3 regions of the Clostridium sp. DL-VIII genome follow, and region 2 is predicted to be linked to each of the others. Evidence: a T-box and tRNA genes for the amino acid it is inferred to sense, from the RefSeq annotation. Region 2 holds a T-box; the other regions hold tRNA genes.
The links. A T-box is a leader RNA that pairs with one kind of tRNA and senses whether it is charged. The one in region 2 lies ahead of CDLVIII_RS17915 (valine--tRNA ligase), so its partner is inferred to be a tRNA-Val.
Positions count from the first base shown of each region.

Region 1: it has a tRNA-Val gene. The T-box ahead of CDLVIII_RS17915 (valine--tRNA ligase) is inferred to sense a tRNA for this amino acid. The anticodon was not compared.
Region 3: it has a tRNA-Val gene. The T-box ahead of CDLVIII_RS17915 (valine--tRNA ligase) is inferred to sense a tRNA for this amino acid. The anticodon was not compared.

Region 1 is NZ_CM001240.1:865,625-871,339, reverse strand. Features, by position in the region: gene CDLVIII_RS04040 (ATP-dependent RecD-like DNA helicase) at 1-711, opposite strand, end outside; gene metK (methionine adenosyltransferase) at 919-2,094, opposite strand; SAM riboswitch class I at 2,223-2,322, opposite strand; tRNA gene CDLVIII_RS04030 (tRNA-Tyr) at 2,492-2,576, opposite strand; tRNA gene CDLVIII_RS04025 (tRNA-Thr) at 2,635-2,709, opposite strand; tRNA gene CDLVIII_RS04020 (tRNA-Val) at 2,761-2,836, opposite strand; tRNA gene CDLVIII_RS04015 (tRNA-Tyr) at 2,844-2,928, opposite strand; gene CDLVIII_RS04010 (hypothetical protein) at 3,088-3,495, opposite strand; gene yyaC (spore protease YyaC) at 3,587-4,129, shown strand; gene CDLVIII_RS04000 (rod shape-determining protein) at 4,396-5,424, opposite strand; gene spoIIID (sporulation transcriptional regulator SpoIIID) at 5,504-5,715, opposite strand, start outside.
Region 2 is NZ_CM001240.1:3,881,430-3,887,144, forward strand. Features, by position in the region: gene CDLVIII_RS17915 (valine--tRNA ligase) at 1-2,575, opposite strand, end outside; T-box leader at 2,819-3,178, opposite strand; gene CDLVIII_RS17920 (DUF4885 family protein) at 3,669-4,886, opposite strand; gene CDLVIII_RS17925 (DUF1062 domain-containing protein) at 5,257-5,715, opposite strand, start outside.
Region 3 is NZ_CM001240.1:219,699-225,413, reverse strand. Features, by position in the region: gene CDLVIII_RS01035 (acyl-ACP thioesterase domain-containing protein) at 1-495, shown strand, start outside; gene CDLVIII_RS01030 (NAD(P)/FAD-dependent oxidoreductase) at 573-1,820, opposite strand; tRNA gene CDLVIII_RS01025 (tRNA-Glu) at 2,128-2,202, shown strand; tRNA gene CDLVIII_RS01020 (tRNA-Val) at 2,219-2,294, shown strand; tRNA gene CDLVIII_RS01015 (tRNA-Asp) at 2,301-2,377, shown strand; tRNA gene CDLVIII_RS01010 (tRNA-Thr) at 2,388-2,462, shown strand; tRNA gene CDLVIII_RS01005 (tRNA-Glu) at 2,493-2,567, shown strand; tRNA gene CDLVIII_RS01000 (tRNA-Val) at 2,583-2,658, shown strand; tRNA gene CDLVIII_RS00995 (tRNA-Asp) at 2,665-2,741, shown strand; gene CDLVIII_RS00990 (ATP-binding protein) at 2,966-3,946, opposite strand; gene CDLVIII_RS00985 (DnaD domain protein) at 3,939-4,937, opposite strand; gene CDLVIII_RS00980 (S8 family serine peptidase) at 5,243-5,715, opposite strand, start outside.

The DNA.
Region 1 (5,715 bases), 3.0 Mb from region 2:
TTCTTCTATTATATTATCTTTTGGCATAAATGTGTTTCCTGAGGCGCAAAATTGATTCATAACATACTTAATCCCACTTTGAATTCTAAAGTCAGAATCACTTTTAACGCCAATGCTCATAGCAATTCTATCTGCTGTTTTAAATCCAATACCTGAAATCTCATCACATAGTATATAAGGATTATTGCATACTATCTGCCTTGCATTTGGTCCAAACTTTTTGTAAATTTTTACGCATTGATTATTAGTTACTCCATGTTTATTAAAATACAAAATTATATCCTTTAGACCTTGCTGCTCTACATAGGATTCATATATAATCTGAAACTTCTTTTCTCCTATCCCCTCTATCTCCATAAGTCTTTCAATGTGGTTTTCCATTATATCAAGGGTATCTTCTCCAAACTTACCTATTATCTTTTTAGCTGTAACTGGACCTATCCCATGGATTATACCAGCGCTTAAATATTTTTCTATACCATCTAATGAAGTTGGTAGAAGTTCTTCATAATCTTGAATATTAAATTGATTACCAAACTGCTTATGCACAGTCCAATAACCTGTTAACTTTACATTTTGGCCTTCTTTTAAAAAAGGAACTGTACCTACAGCACTGATTAAATTTTTCTCTGTCCTAATCCTGCAAACTACATAACCTGTATCTTCACTTTTAAAAACAATATTTTCAATAAAACCACTTAGAACTTCCATAAGATCTCTCCAACTCTTTTATGTATATTAATTTACGACCTATCTTAATCTTCACTTTGTTTTTATTATATCATAAATACATTATACGCTAACTTTTCATCAAGTATTGCCTTTGTGTTATAATTATATCCTCTTACTGTAGTATCTATAATTTTCTGCAGCGAAAAGCTGCCTTAAATCAACTTTAAGGCAGCTTGCATATAATCATTATATATATTTTTTTATTTCTTCTACTTTATTTAATTGTTCCCATGGTAAATTTAAATCATTTCTTCCAAAGTGTCCATAAGCAGCTGTTTGTTTATATATAGGTCTTCTTAAATCAAGATCTCTAATTATAGCTCCTGGTCTTAAATCAAACACTTTTTCTACTATTTCAACGATTTTATCTTCATCTATTTTTCCTGTTCCAAATGTTTCAACTTCGATTGACACTGGCTTAGCAACACCAATTGCATATGCTAATTGAATTTCTAGCTTATCTGCAACACCTGCAGCAACTAAATTTTTAGCAACCCATCTTGCAGCATAAGCAGCTGATCTATCTACCTTTGTTGGATCTTTTCCTGAGAAAGCACCACCGCCGTGTCTTCCATATCCACCGTATGTATCAACTATTATCTTTCTTCCTGTTAAACCAGAATCTCCTTGAGGTCCTCCAACAACGAATCTTCCTGTTGGATTAATGAAGTATCTAGTTTTGCTATCTAATAATTCAGCTGGAACAACAGCATCAATAACATACTTCTTAACATCTGCTTGGATTTGTTCTAAAGAAACTTTATCATCATGTTGTGTTGATATAACGATAGTATCAATTCTCTTTGGCTTATTATCTTCATATTCAACTGTAACTTGAGTTTTACCATCTGGTCTTAAATATCCTAATGTATCATTCTTTCTTACTTCTGTAAGTCTTCTTGATAACTTATGAGCCATAAATATTGGAAGTGGCATAAAGTCTTCAGTTTCATTAGTTGCAAAACCAAACATCATTCCTTGATCTCCAGCTCCTACAGCTTCAACCTCATCTTTTTCACCTTTTTTAGATTCAAAGGCTTCATCTACACCCATAGCAATATCCGCTGATTGCTCATCTATTGATGTAAGAACTGCACAAGTATCACAGTCAAATCCAAATTTTGCTCTGTCATACCCAATTCCTCTTACTGTTTCTCTTACTACTTTTGGAATATCAACGTAACAATTAGTTGATATTTCTCCCATTACCATTACCATACCAGTAGTTGTACATGTTTCACATGCAACTCTTGCAAGTGGATCTTTTTCTAATAAAGCATCTAATATAGCATCTGATATTTGGTCACACATTTTATCTGGATGGCCTTCTGTAACTGATTCTGAAGTAAATAATCTTCTCATTTTTTTCTCTCCTTAACTTAAATATTTTAAATAATTATTATATTTTTCTTTTGTTAATTAGGTTTGTACAAATTTAAGATAAATGAAAAAAACTCTTCGATAAGAAGAGTATAATTTTACAAATCACTTTCTTATCTTGTAGAAACACCTCTACAGGAATTGGCACCTTATATAATACAGGTTGCCGGGTTTCATAGGGCCCTTTCCCTCCACCTCTCTTGATAAGAGTCACATCATTTAATTTTCAAAAAATATTTTACCACATCACGCAAAGTTAGTCAACATTATAGAATGCAATCAATATACTATCTAAATACATACATACATGTATATTAAAAAGTACTTTATGATTATAGAATACAAAATAAAAAAAGAACAAACTAAGTTTATTCTTTTCTGGTGGAGGAAGATGGATTCGAACCATCGAAACGAAACGTAACAGATTTACAGTCTGCCCCCTTTGGCCACTCGGGAATTCCTCCATATTCTTTTTTAATATAATATAAGTTACTAAGTAAATACTTTCTTATATTATTTTATTGGAGCTGGCAATAGGAATCGAACCTACAACCTGCTGATTACAAGTCAGCTGCTCTACCGTTGAGCCATGCCAGCACGTTATCCACTTTAAAATTATCATTTTACAATTAAACTTTATTTTTTAGATGGTGGGCACAACAGGGCTCGAACCTGTGACCCCCTGCTTGTAAGGCAGGTGCTCTCCCAGCTGAGCTATGCGCCCATCTAAATGGTGGAGGAAGATGGATTCGAACCATCGAAACGAAACGTAACAGATTTACAGTCTGCCCCCTTTGGCCACTCGGGAATTCCTCCAAAACAAATTACTTTAATGTCGTCACTTTTCAACTGATCGACAATGATTAGTATATCTGCAAAGAGCTTTTATTTCAACTCTCATATCCACTAGTGTGACTAATTTATCCTTCTATTCCTCCTGATTTCTTCTATATACTTCAATTTAACATATCATTCTTATTTATTTTTTATTTTCTCATTAACCTTGTCTAATTGTATAAAATTTGAACTTATTCTTTCTATTTCTTTATAATCTTCATCTGAAAGCCTCTTGTTTAGAAGCTTAAAAGCATTCGTTATTCCTTCTTCTTCATTATCTTCTTCATAATACTCTCTTATCTTCCCCATATCAAGCGCGGATAGCTTTTTTAGTATCTTCTCAAAATCCTTTCTATCCTCAGAAGATAGTTGTTCTAATGCTTTTTCTTTATCTACTTTAAACACGGTTCCATTATTATAAGACACAATTTCTTTACTAATAGTATCACTAGCTGCAATTTGACCTTCTGGCTGCCAAAAAAACATTAAATAAATATTTAGTAATATTATAAATATTGATAATAAATATACACAAACTTTCTTCATATTAACCTCCTTTACTTGTATTAATTTCCATAAAATATTTTTTTATACTATCTTTTGATTACTCATCATATACATTTTATAAAGGGGGTATATGTCCTTGATTGATTTAAATTCTAATACAAATTCAAAATTTTATTATGATTTAACTTTAGAAATTAAAAATTACATTACTGAAAATACTGTAATAGTTTGTATTGGTACTGATAAATGTATCGGTGATTGCTTAGGACCTTTAGTAGGATCCATATTAACTGAAAACTTTTTCCCACTTCCAGTTTACGGAACCTTATCTTTTCCAATTCATGCTTTAAATATAGATGAACGATTAGATGAAATATACACTAAACATCCTAAAGCATCCATAATTGGTGTTGACGCATGTTTAGGAGATGAGAGTGATATAGGCGAAATTCGCATACGAGACTATGCGATACATCCAGGCAAAGGAGTAGGTAAGGAGCTTCCTGAGGTTGGAATTGCTTCTGTCATAGGAATTGTCGACTCTAGCGATAATGCAGAACTCTTTTTTTCACGTAGTATAAGACTTTCCTTTGTTATGAACATGGCAAAAATCATATCTAGAATATTTATTGAAGCCTATAATTTAAATCGTGGGCAATTTCCTATGATTTAAATTATATACAAAAGCAATAACAATTTACTATATTCCAGATTTGCATGATTAATATGTCATTCTGATAATATTATATTAGGAAAACATATTTCTCTATTCTTTTGTAAATATGCATCATGATTATATACTTACTATTTCTTATTATATGCCTTCCTTATATTTTTTAATTAGGCACATGAAAAATAGGCTAGCAGATGGACTAGATATTTATTTGATTGTGCCTTAAATAACGGCCAGAACAATGTTCCAGCCGTTATTTATTAATACTATTCTATTAATACTATTTGTTGTGAATTTACTTCACTATCTAACTTATCTATGTAGCTTAAAACCTTACCAGTTCCTTTAACAACACATTCAATAGAATTCTCGGCAACAGTTGCTGCAACTCCTGTCCTAAATTCAATAAGCTTATCTAATCCATGTACTAATGCGCCACCACCAGTCATCAATATTCCTCTTTCTATTATGTCTGAAGCTAATTCAGGTGGAGTTCTCTCTAATACTCTTTTTACAGTTTCAACTATTACTTCTACTGGTTCTTTTATTGCATTTCTTATTTCCTCAGTAGTAATTTCTACTTCATCTGGTAATCCTGTTATAAGATTTCTTCCTTTCATCATATATGTTAGATTTCTAGAATTTTTAAAGGCCGATCCTATATTTATTTTTAATTCTTCAGCAGTCTTTTCGCCTATCATTAATTTATAATTATTTCTTACATATTTTATTATAGAATCGTCAAACTTATTTCCAGCCACTTTTATAGATTCTCTTTCTACTACTCCTCCTAATGAAATTACAGCAACATCACAAGTACCTCCACCAATGTCTACTACCATACATCCATTTGGTTTAGTAATATCTAATCCTGCACCAATAGCAGCTGCTAATGGTTCCTCTATTAAATGAACCTTTTTAGCTCCTGAGTTCATGGCTGCATCAATTACTGCTCTTTTCTCAACTTCCGTTGCTTGAGATGGTACACAAACAATTACTTTAGGTGCCCTAATAGTTTTCTTACCACATGCTTTTCTTATAAATTCTTTTAGCATTTTTTGTGTTATATCGTAATCCGAAATAACTCCATCTTTCAACGGACGTACTGCAACTATGTTTCCCGGGGTTCTTCCTATCATTTTTCTTGCCTCTTCCCCTATAGCCAATAGCTTATTATTATTTTTATTTATAGCTACTACGGATGGCTCCTTTAATACCACCCCTTTACCACTCACATAAACTAACACAGTTGCCGTTCCTAAGTCAATTGCAAGGTCTATCCCTGTTCTCCACATCTCTTATTCACTCCTATAATACATATTAATACCTATATTTACATAATTCTACTAATATTATATTATAGACTTAAATTTATCAAGATTCAATAATTTTATACTTCATTTTTGTTGCTTCTCCACCCCTAATGTGTCTTTCAGCTTTATTTAATTCCAATATAGAATGAGTTTCTTGGGCAATTTCCGGATTAATTTTTAAAAGTCTTTCTGTCATATCTTTATGAATTGTACTCTTACTTACTCCAAAAACCTTTGCGGTCTTTCTTATTGTAGCTTTTGAATCTATAATGT
Region 2 (5,715 bases):
CAGCATCTATAACTGCTGCTGGTGCTTTAGCTACAAAACCTTGATTTCCTAATTTCTTATCTATTCTTTCAATTTCGCCTTCTAGCTTTTTAACTTCCTTATTTAATCTTTCTAGTTCTTTATCTTTATCAACTAAGTCAAGTAAAGGCATAAATAATTCTCCACCTTTAACAACTAAAGACACAGCATTAGCTGGAACATTAGCTTTATCATCAATAAATTCTACTTCTGAAGCTGAAGCTAACTTCTCAATATAAGCTACACCTGCATTAAATGCTTTTTTAGCATCTTCTGCAATATAACATATTACTTTAGCTTTTCTTGATGGGGGTACATTCATTTCAGCTCTTACATTTCTTAAGCCTTTTATAGCTTCAATTACAAATGCCATATCAGCCTCAGCTTCTTTATTTACTAAAGCTTCATCAAATACAGGCCAAGCTGAAGTTGTTATAGTTTCTTCATCACTTAAATGAGTGAAGATTTCTTCTGTAATAAATGGCATAGCTGGATGTAATAATTTTAAGCCTGTAATTAATACAGTGTTTAATACATTGTAAGCTATTCCCTTAGCTTTTTCATCATCACCATAGAACACTGGTTTAACAAGTTCTATATACCAGTCACAGAATTCAGTCCACATAAAATCATAAACTTTTTGCATTGCAATTCCAAGCTCGAATTTCTCCATGTTTTCTGTAGCTTCTTTAACTAAAGTGTTCATCTCAGATAATATCCACTTGTCTGCTAAAGAATATTCTTTGCAGTCTTTATATTTGTTCATTATATCTTTATCAAGGTTCATCATTACAAATCTTGATGCATTCCAAATCTTATTAGCAAAGTTTCTTGAAGATTCAACTCTTTCTGGGTAATATCTCATATCATTTCCTGGAGCATTACCTGTAGCTATCATAAATCTTAAAGCATCTGCACCATAAGTTTCAATAACTTCTAATGGATCAACACCATTTCCTAAAGATTTACTCATCTTTCTTCCTTCTGAATCTCTTATTAAACCATGAATAAGCACTGTATTAAATGGAGTTTCACCCATGCAGTGAAGTCCTGAGAATATCATTCTTGCAACCCAGAAGAATATGATATCATGCCCAGTAACCAATGTGCTTGTTGGATAGAAGTAATCTAAATCTTCTGTTTTGTTTGGCCAGCCAAGAGTTGAGAATGGCCAAAGTGCTGAAGAAAACCAAGTATCAAGTACATCATTATCCTGCTCAATGTTAGTACTTCCACATTTAGTACATTTATGTGGCGCTTCCTCAAGTACCATCATTTCACCGCAGTCTTGACAGTAGTAAACTGGTATTCTATGTCCCCACCATAACTGTCTTGAAATACACCAGTCTTGAATGTTTTCCATCCAGTTAAAATATATCTTATCAAATCTTTCAGGAACAAACTTTGTTTTTCCACTCTTTACTACTTCTATAGCTGGCTTTGCAAGATCTTCCATCTTAACATACCATTGTTTAGATATTATAGGCTCTACAGTAGTTCCACATCTATCATGAGTACCAACATTATGAGTATGATCTTTAATTTTAACTAAAAGTCCAGCCTCTTCTAAATCTTTAACTATGGCTTTTCTAGCTTCATATCTATCTAAGCCCTTATATTTTCCACCCTTTTCATTGATAATTCCCTTATCATCCATAACTCTTATGATCTCTAAGTTGTGTCTCTTTCCTACTTCAAAATCATTAGGGTCATGAGCTGGAGTCATCTTAACTGCACCAGTTCCAAATTCTAAATCTACATAATCATCAGAAACTATAGGAATTTCTCTGTTAACAAGTGGAAGTATTACAGTTTTTCCAATAAGGTGTTTATATCTTTCATCATTTGGATTTACAGCTACACCACTGTCTCCAAGCAAGGTTTCAGGTCTTGTTGTTGCAATTTCAAGGAAACCTGATCCATCAGCTAACGGATAATTTATATGCCAGAAATGGCCTGCCTGCTCTTCATATTCAATTTCAGCATCAGATAATGCTGTTTGACAATGTGTACACCAGTTAGTTATTCTATTTCCTTGATAAATTAAACCTTCATTATAAAGCTTAACAAATACATGTTTTACAGCAGCACTAAGATTTTCATCCATAGTAAAAGCTTCTCTTGTAAAATCAGCTGATACTCCAAGTTTTTTAACTTGGTTTCTTATTGTAGCTCTGTATTTGTCACTCCATTCCCATACTTTTTCTAGAAACGCTTCTCTTCCCATTTCCTTCTTATCAAAACCTTCCTCAGCTAGCTTGTTTGCAACTTTAACTTCTGTTGCAATAGAAGCATGATCTTCACCAGGAAGCCATAAAGCAGCGTAACCTTGCATTCTTTTAAATCTAATAAGCATATCTTGAAGAGTATCATCAAAAGCATGCCCTAAGTGAAGCTGACCTGTTATATTTGGGGGCGGCATTATTATAGTATATGGCTTTTTATTTTTATCAATACTTGGCGTAAAATAACCTTTCTCCTCCCAATTCTTATAAATCCTATCTTCAAATTCTTTTGGATCATACGTAGTTGATATATTTTTTATTTCTTCTGACATTTCTATTCCTCCAGACTGTTAATTTACTAAAATATATAATTCACAATGAATAACTATCTTTTGAGCTAAGGTATATAAATAAAGGAAACCCGACTCACATACGTTCGCTGGGGGCTTTCGAATAACCAAATCAAAGATTTGGATTTTCAATGCCAGGAAACCCGACTCACATATGTTCGCTTCGGACTTTCGAATAACCAAATCAAAGATTCAGAGTCTCAATGCCAAAAAGAGCCCTCGTCACAAAAGGACGAAGACTCGCGGTACCACCTTTATTTCCACGCAAGCAAGTATATGCTCTAATGGACTCTTAATTCAAATAACGGCTCAGATAAACCGTCTTTAGCTACTACTATTTCACTAAAGAAGCTCAAAAGCTACCTTCAAAATTTCCTGCATAAGGGTTTCCAGCTATTCCCTCTCTCTTGCTAGTTCTTGCTAGTTCTTGCTAGTTCTTTCTAAATCTATGATTTAGCTAAAGAACTGTACTCCTCAGCTCGTCTGAGTGAGTTTCCTTGCTAAAAGAACCGTACTCCCAAACTCTCCTGAGTTAGTTTCCTTTAATGCGAAAAAATTTCTACTCCTCTTTTTCATTGCTTTTATCTATTAATTTACTTAAAATAATAGCTTATAGTATAAATTTTGTCAATAATAGTTTTTATTATTACTATATAATTCTACTTCTATTAATCTGCAAAGCTTAATCATACAAAATAAATTTAATATTAGAAATAGCATTAAAACAATATAAAATAAACTCTTCTTTCTTATATTTTTAGATGCGTAAATAATGTGGATAATCCCATTAACAGACATTATAAAAATAATAAGAAACATTGAAATAAATCCAGTAACTATAATAAAGCCTATTGTTGCATAAAAGTAAAATGGCAATGTAAAACATCTAGAGCATAACATATGCGAAACCTAATTTATCCGTACAAATAATAATTTAGTACTAACAAATGCTGAAGAAGTTTTTCTTCCATATGCTAAACAATTATTAAGCATACATAATAGAAGAAGAACCTCCTTCATCGAGTATTCTCCTTCATTATTTAATCTTTTAGATTTGTAACTTTTTATAAACTTTTTATAAATATGGCAATGTATTAAAACTATTTTTACCATATTTATAAATTGTATCTTTGTTATAGCTTTCACTATAATTAGTATTTTGGCAAACATCTTGTAATTTATTATCACTATAATTAATTGATAACGTCATGTCAGGAATGTTATTCCAACCTTTATATGACATTTCTTGAATCATACTTGCAAAAGTCTCTTCGCATACCCCTGTATATTGTTTAGGCACATAGGGCTTTCCGCTTTTAGCCATCTCTTCAAGTTTAGAATTAAAAATATCAGTAATGTTTTTCCCATCATCAGTATAATAACTTCCATCTTTCTCTGTTAAACTTCTAATATCAATTCCAGTTACATCTAAAGCCTCATGGTACAAATCATATTTCCTAAATCCATCCTGAGTAAATTGAGTACTCTTTGCTATCCCATATCGTGATGATGAAAGAATATGATTATACAATTCCCTTGAATTATCTCCTGAATTAAGAAGCTCTTCCATTTTTTCCTTTACTCCTTTTTCTTCAGTGCAATTAACAGTCAAATTATAACTATATGGGTCTATAGAAAAAGATAACTTAGTACCTTCTGGAACTTCAATTCCATTTTCTTTAAATAAATTATCCATCTCTGAATTAACCACTTGCCTGTTGAATGTTTTCTGATCTTCGTCTTCCTCATTTGCATTAGGAAAAGTTATTCCCCTAAACAATGAATCTCTCATATTACAGCCATTTATCTTCCCATACTTTAACATATTTATTTCATTATCATATGCAGCTTCTCGTTCTTCATCTGTTAAATCAGATACATAATATAGTGAATTTTCATTGCAATACTTATCCTGAATATAAGCCTCAGGATTTGAATGAGATTTTGCTACTTCAAGAAGTTTGTTATATTTATCATTTAATGCTTCATAACATACATCAGTTTCACTTACATAAGAATTTCTCGATGTTATTTTATCTCCAGCACTTTTAATAGTTTCTGCATTTTTTTCTTTTGCTTTATTAATATAACTTTTGAGGCCAATAGACTCATCTATTCTCCTATTTGATGATGGTCCATTATTTTTACTAACTTGAGACATTTTCTTAGCTGCACCGCTTAGGGTAATAGTATCTGATGACTTGTAGGCTGCTGATCTTTTTACTTTCTGAGCATTAGAAATTCTAAGCATTTCCATATATAATCTTGCTTGCATACCTGCCGTAATTCTCATGAGCTCTCCCTCCTTTCGCACTGTAAACCATGCTGCTAAACTTGACCAACTAAAATTCCATCTGTGATTGAAATATTATGTTATATATCCATATTATTACTATCGTCATAAATTTCAATATCTTTACTTTTCTATATGAATTATCAAAACAATACAAGTATATAGCTCTTCAAACTATATCTATATAAGTTGCGATAATGAAATTACAGCACTATTGTTTACAGAGATGCTAACACAAAATATGCAATGTAAATTCTTGAGTACAACTTATGTAAACATATGATTCCTTGAACAAAAAAGAATGATCTATTAGAGTTTTATAGATCATTCTAAATATTTATTTAAGATAAATGTTGACCGTTAAAATAACTTATTCTATAGCTTCTAAAATTTCTATATTTTCTGCTGAATTTAAAACATGTATCTCAATTCTATCTTTTACTTTTATATTTAATGAACCTTTATTATCCTTAATAAAGATTAACCCTTCTTTATTCATATTTTTTATTTTACTTCTTGAAATTCCAAGTTTATCACTCAAAAGCTTGTCTACTCTAAGCTCTATTAAATACTTGCAAACAATTTCAATAATAAGTTCATTTTCATTAATATAAGATGCTTCTGATTTCTTCTCTATTAATTCATAATTAGGGTCTTCTAGAATAACTTCAGTTTTATTTTTATTATACATACTTAAATTAAAAGCATATTCTTTAACTAGTTCTTCATCATTAGAAAGAAATTTTTCATACTCATATTTATTAATATCATGTGGTTTTACTCTTTCATATATTGCCATATTCCATGTTGACTTACATTTTTCGCATTG
Region 3 (5,715 bases), 2.8 Mb from region 2:
GGATTAAGAAAATATACTATCGCGGATGAGAAAAACAATATTATTGGAGAGGCATCTGCATTATTTTTTTTAATTGATATTAATAAAAGAAGACCTACACGAATACAAGAAGAACAATATGATATGTACGGAATAGATGGAGATGTAGACTATGATATAAGTATGGATAGAATTGAGAAATTAGATAATGGACAATACACTAAGCAATTTAATATTAGATATAGTGATATTGACTCCAATAATCATGTTAATAATGTTAAGTATGTTGAATGGGCAATTGAAGCTGTTCCACTTGAAATAATTAATAGTTATAGCATAAGAAGAATTAAAATAATATTCGAAAAAGAGACTGTATATGGGGAAAGTATATTGTCATCTGCAACTGTAAAAGAGATTGATAATGACAATCTAAAATCGTATCATACAATAAGAAATTTAGATGGTACTGAAGTTACAGTATTAGAGGCTGAGTGGGAAAAGTTACAGGATAATTAAAATAAAAAAAGTTGTGATAAAACCTAGAATATTAATAGTGTTTTATTACAACTTTTTTTATTATTTATAAGAATTACTTAGAGATTTTGAGACGCTGATTTTCCAGCTAAGTAACCAGAACTCCAAGCCCATTGAAGATTAAATCCGCCACAATCTCCGTGAACATCTAAGATTTCTCCACAGAGGTATAAATTTTTAACTAGTTTAGATTCTAAGGTTAAGTTATTAACTTCGCTTGTATTTATACCACCTGTAGTAACTTGGGCGTTAGAAAAGCCATTTGTGCCAATACAATTGAAGTCCCACTTTTTAAACGTATCAACCAGCCTGTTAATATGCTTCCAGCCGATATTGGAGCAAGGCTCATGAATATCCTTTATTCCGACATCCTTTAAGATTGTAGGAATTAATTTTTTATGTATAACTCCAATTAAAGCTGAGGATATTTCTCTGTAGTCAAAGGTGGAAAAATGTGTAGAAAAGAAATTTTCAACATCTTCTTTGCTTTCATGCGGAAACATATCTACCCTGATTATTACTTTTGAATTTTTAGAAAGTGCTTTAGAAGCATAAGAAGATAATTGTAATATCGGTGGACCAGAAATCCCATAGTCTGTAAATAAGATCTCTCCAATTTCAGTACGAATAATCTGATCATCTATTAATATGGAAGCAGATCCATCGAATTTAATTCCTGATAAAGCTTTTAAATAAGGATAATCTAATTTCAATTGGACAATTCCAGGAAGTGTTTCTGTAATGCTATGTCCTAGCGATTTACCTAATCTATATCCTGAACCATCAGAACCAGTTTTAACAGCAGATTTTCCGCCACAGCTCAAAATAAGCTTATTGCAAGAAAGATTAGTATACTCATCGCTGCTTGTGGTTAAAACAAAGTTCTTCTTCTTACTTACAGAAATTACTTTACAATTTGTGTATAAAGGAATTTGTCTATCATCTAAGGCCATTCTGAGTATATCTATTACAGAAGAAGCTTGAAGAGATTTTGGATACATTTTGCCATTCTCTAGTTCTACCAAGGGCAAACCAAGAGATAAAAATATGCTTTCAGTATCTTTAACAGTAAATTTATTTAAAGCTTCTTGGAAGAAGTCATTATTTTCACTATGAAAACATTTATATGGATACGAAATATTTTTATTTGAAATGTTACATCTTCCATTGCCGGTTACAAGAATTTTCTTTCCGATTCTATCGGTGCCTTCTACAACAGCTACATCTGCGCCAAATTCTTTAGCTATAATTGCAGCCATTAGACCTGATGCACCACCACCAGCAATTATTAAATCGTGATAAATCATTTTTAATCACTCCTTATTTATATAATACATAAATTTTATCACAGTAATAACCGGGTTAAAAGAATTAGTGTGAAAAGTGCATTATTTCGGCAGATTATTAGATTTACCAGCGCTTAAGGGGATAGTTAAAATAGTACTTATGTGTTAAAGATTGGATTGAAAAAATAATTAAATCAGATAAAAATAAAAAAAATGAAAAAATGTGTTGACACGCAATCTAAATTTAGGTATTATAGTCTATGTGGTCAGCAGCTTGAATAACTAAAGGACATTAAGTTTTGACATTCAAGAGTGAAGACAATAGCATGGCTCCTTGGTCAAGCGGTTAAGACACCACCCTTTCACGGTGGTAACAGGGGTTCGATTCCCCTAGGAGTCACCATTTATATCTATCTTATGGGCGCATAGCTCAGCTGGGAGAGCACCTGCCTTACAAGCAGGGGGTCACAGGTTCGAGCCCTGTTGTGCCCACCATAAGATGGCTCAGTAGCTCAGTTGGTTAGAGTGCCGGCCTGTCACGCCGGAGGTCGAGGGTTCGAGCCCCTTCTGAGTCGCCATTTAAAATATGCTGGCATGGCTCAACGGTAGAGCAGCTGACTTGTAATCAGCAGGTTGTAGGTTCGATTCCTATTGCCAGCTCCATTTTAAATAAACATATAAAAAACTTAATATGGCTCCTTGGTCAAGCGGTTAAGACACCACCCTTTCACGGTGGTAACAGGGGTTCGATTCCCCTAGGAGTCACCATTTTATCTATCTTATGGGCGCATAGCTCAGCTGGGAGAGCACCTGCCTTACAAGCAGGGGGTCACAGGTTCGAACCCTGTTGTGCCCACCATAAGATGGCTCAGTAGCTCAGTTGGTTAGAGTGCCGGCCTGTCACGCCGGAGGTCGAGGGTTCGAGCCCCTTCTGAGTCGCCAAGTATAAACAAGCTTTAGTGTAAAATTAAAGCTTGTTTTTTTATTTAATAAAGAAGAAAGTAAATATTTTATTTTTATGAACATTGTAATTTCTATTACACTATGTGACTATTGGAATATAATTAATATAATTTCAAATGTGTAAGTTTACATATAATAATTATAATTAAGTATAAAAATGAAGCTATAGTATATTTATCAATATATACTTATAGCTTCATTTTTTATCTGCTTTTCTGTAAATTCTTTTTAATTCTTATATCTTCTGAATAAAATTTGCAAAGCCTAAACTCACCAATTAATCTAGAGGCAATTCTTTCGCTATATTGCTTTGTTATACCTGGTAGTGTTAAATTGGTTGATATGAGCATTTTCTTTTTAGTAAGAATTCTTTTATTAATTACAGTAAAGAGCTCTGTTACTGAGAATTCATTAAGATATTCAGCACCTAGATCATCAATTATTAGCAAATCACATTCTAAGATTAATGATTCTAAAGAGGAATCGTTATTAAATCTAATGTCTCTCAAATTCTTAATTAATTCATCAGAGGTCTTATATATTACTAAATAACCCATATCTAGCACAGCCTTAGCTATGCAGTAAGATAAGTAAGTTTTTCCGCTGCCAGGATTACCATAAAATAATAGATTTGTTGATGTTTTTGAGAAGTTCGGAAGATAATCTTTTAATATATAGTCCAGATTATTTTCCATGTTTTTTCTTGGAGAAAATTTCTCTTCCCCAAGTTTATGACTTGAAAATAAGTTTAAATCAAAATTATCAAAATTGTTATATGATATTGTGCTCTCTAACTCAGAATTTTTATAATATAATTTAATTAATTTTTGTTTGTAACAGCTACACTTAACATTACCTATAAAGCCTGTATCTTTACACTTATTACAGTGATAATGTAAATTTAAGTATTCAGGATCATATCCTCTTTCAACCAGCATTTCACATTTTTTTATTCTTAGGTCAGTTATACTTTCCTTATAATCGTCTACTGCTTTTTCACCATCAGTAGATTTTAAAATGGAAACTGCCATTTGTAAGGATAGCTTTTGAATTTTATTATCTAATTCAATAATTTCAGGGTATTTTTCGGATATTTCTTCTTTTCTAATTTTTAAAGCTTTAGCTTCATCTTCTCTAAGTTTTTCATATATTTTTAAAATTTCAGTTTGATAGCCTTTAATCATCATTATCCCATCCTAAAAGTTTTTTTTCTAATGAATCATAATCATATTCTCTTGCTTCAAAATTATTGAATTTAAGAGAGGATTTATCATTATTATTAGAGCCGTAATTTTTTGGATATTTAGAGTTTTTAGTATTCTTATTATCTTTAAGGGCTATGTCTTCTAGAGTTCTAATATTGTTTTTATTCCAGTTAGTTAATATACCATCAATATATTTAAAATCTGCTCTATTTAATCTCTCGAAACATACATCACAGGCTTTAAAAACAATTTCATTTGAAAATTTATATATAAGAAGCCATTTTTCTATTAAATCTTGTTGGGGTTTCATTATATCAGTATTATTTATACCAAGATAATTTAATATTTTTCTTATGTTGAGCCACTTATCTTCTGCCTTTTTTATTAAGTTTTGAGCTTGTTCAATGGTTGTTATTTTTTGATCATGCCAAGATAAGGCGACTTTTTCTATATAACGTGAATCGCTTTTTCCTTTTGATATACAGTATTCCATTAAAATTAAAATTAATTCAGAAGAGAAGCCAAATTCTTTTTGCCAATTTAAGTAAGTAGACATTTCATTTGGAGATAATGGTCTAGCTAGAAGCATTTCTATATCTTTTAACATATCCTTAGTATTAGAGCTATCAAGAGCTTCTAACAAATCGACTTGATTATTAGTTTTAACTGTTTCTTCAGCCAGCTCCATGAATTCTACATTAAAGTTTCCCATTTTATCTATTTGAGTAAGTTTTATAACTCCTTGATCGTTCCAATAATTCAGTGCATTCATAATGTCTGATTCCAATAAATTAAGTGAGGAAGCTAGTATTGATGAGCTAACGCCTAACTCGCCAGAAATATTATGCTTTAGCATCAACAAATAAGTTTTTACAAATTCACCTCTAGCTTGTGGCATATATCTTTCTATGAATACATTGCTAACAGGAGTGAAGTTAAGAAAATTATTTTTTAACATAAATGTGCTCATTCTGTTTACTACCTACCTTTCTAAGTATTTTTCCTTTTAAATTGCAAAAAAGCAACAAATTAATGTGTGTAAATAATTATAGCATATTATGAGTATAATGAAGTGAAATATTAATTAACAGTAGTTAAAATAATGATTTTGGCTATTTACATAAATAAAGAGCATGTCATACGTAGAATTTCAATATAAGTACATGCTCTTTGCATTCTAGTAATAATATGTTCTTTATAAATTAGTATTATATGAAATAAATACGTTAGTATTATGCGAAATAAATATATTATTTAATATTTAGACTTAGAAAGTTAATTCATAAGTTTGTTTATATTTACTGAGCCTTCACCCTGAGCAGCATTAGATATATCTTCAATAGGATCGCATGCAACTTTTAGTAAAGCAACCATATCCTTAAAAGTTATAGAAGGATTCTTTTCGCATTGAAGAGCACATAAGCCGCTAATATAAGCTGTGGCAATAGAGGAACCAGTAAAAGTTTTATATGGAACCTCTAACTTGCTTGGGTAGATCTTAACACCATCTTTCTCTGAAATATAGTTGTTATCAGAATTTAAAGAAACTACATTCACACAAGCAGCAGATAAATCAGGTTTTAATAACTTACCATAAGGTCCTGTAGAAGAATAGTTATACGGTTTTATTACAGAAGTAGTTGTGTTTAATCCTCCAACAGTAATGCAGCTTGAAAGTGTTGAAATTCCCATAATTAATGATTTATTATTTAAATTACTTCCACTTGGTACTATTGGAAGTAATCCTT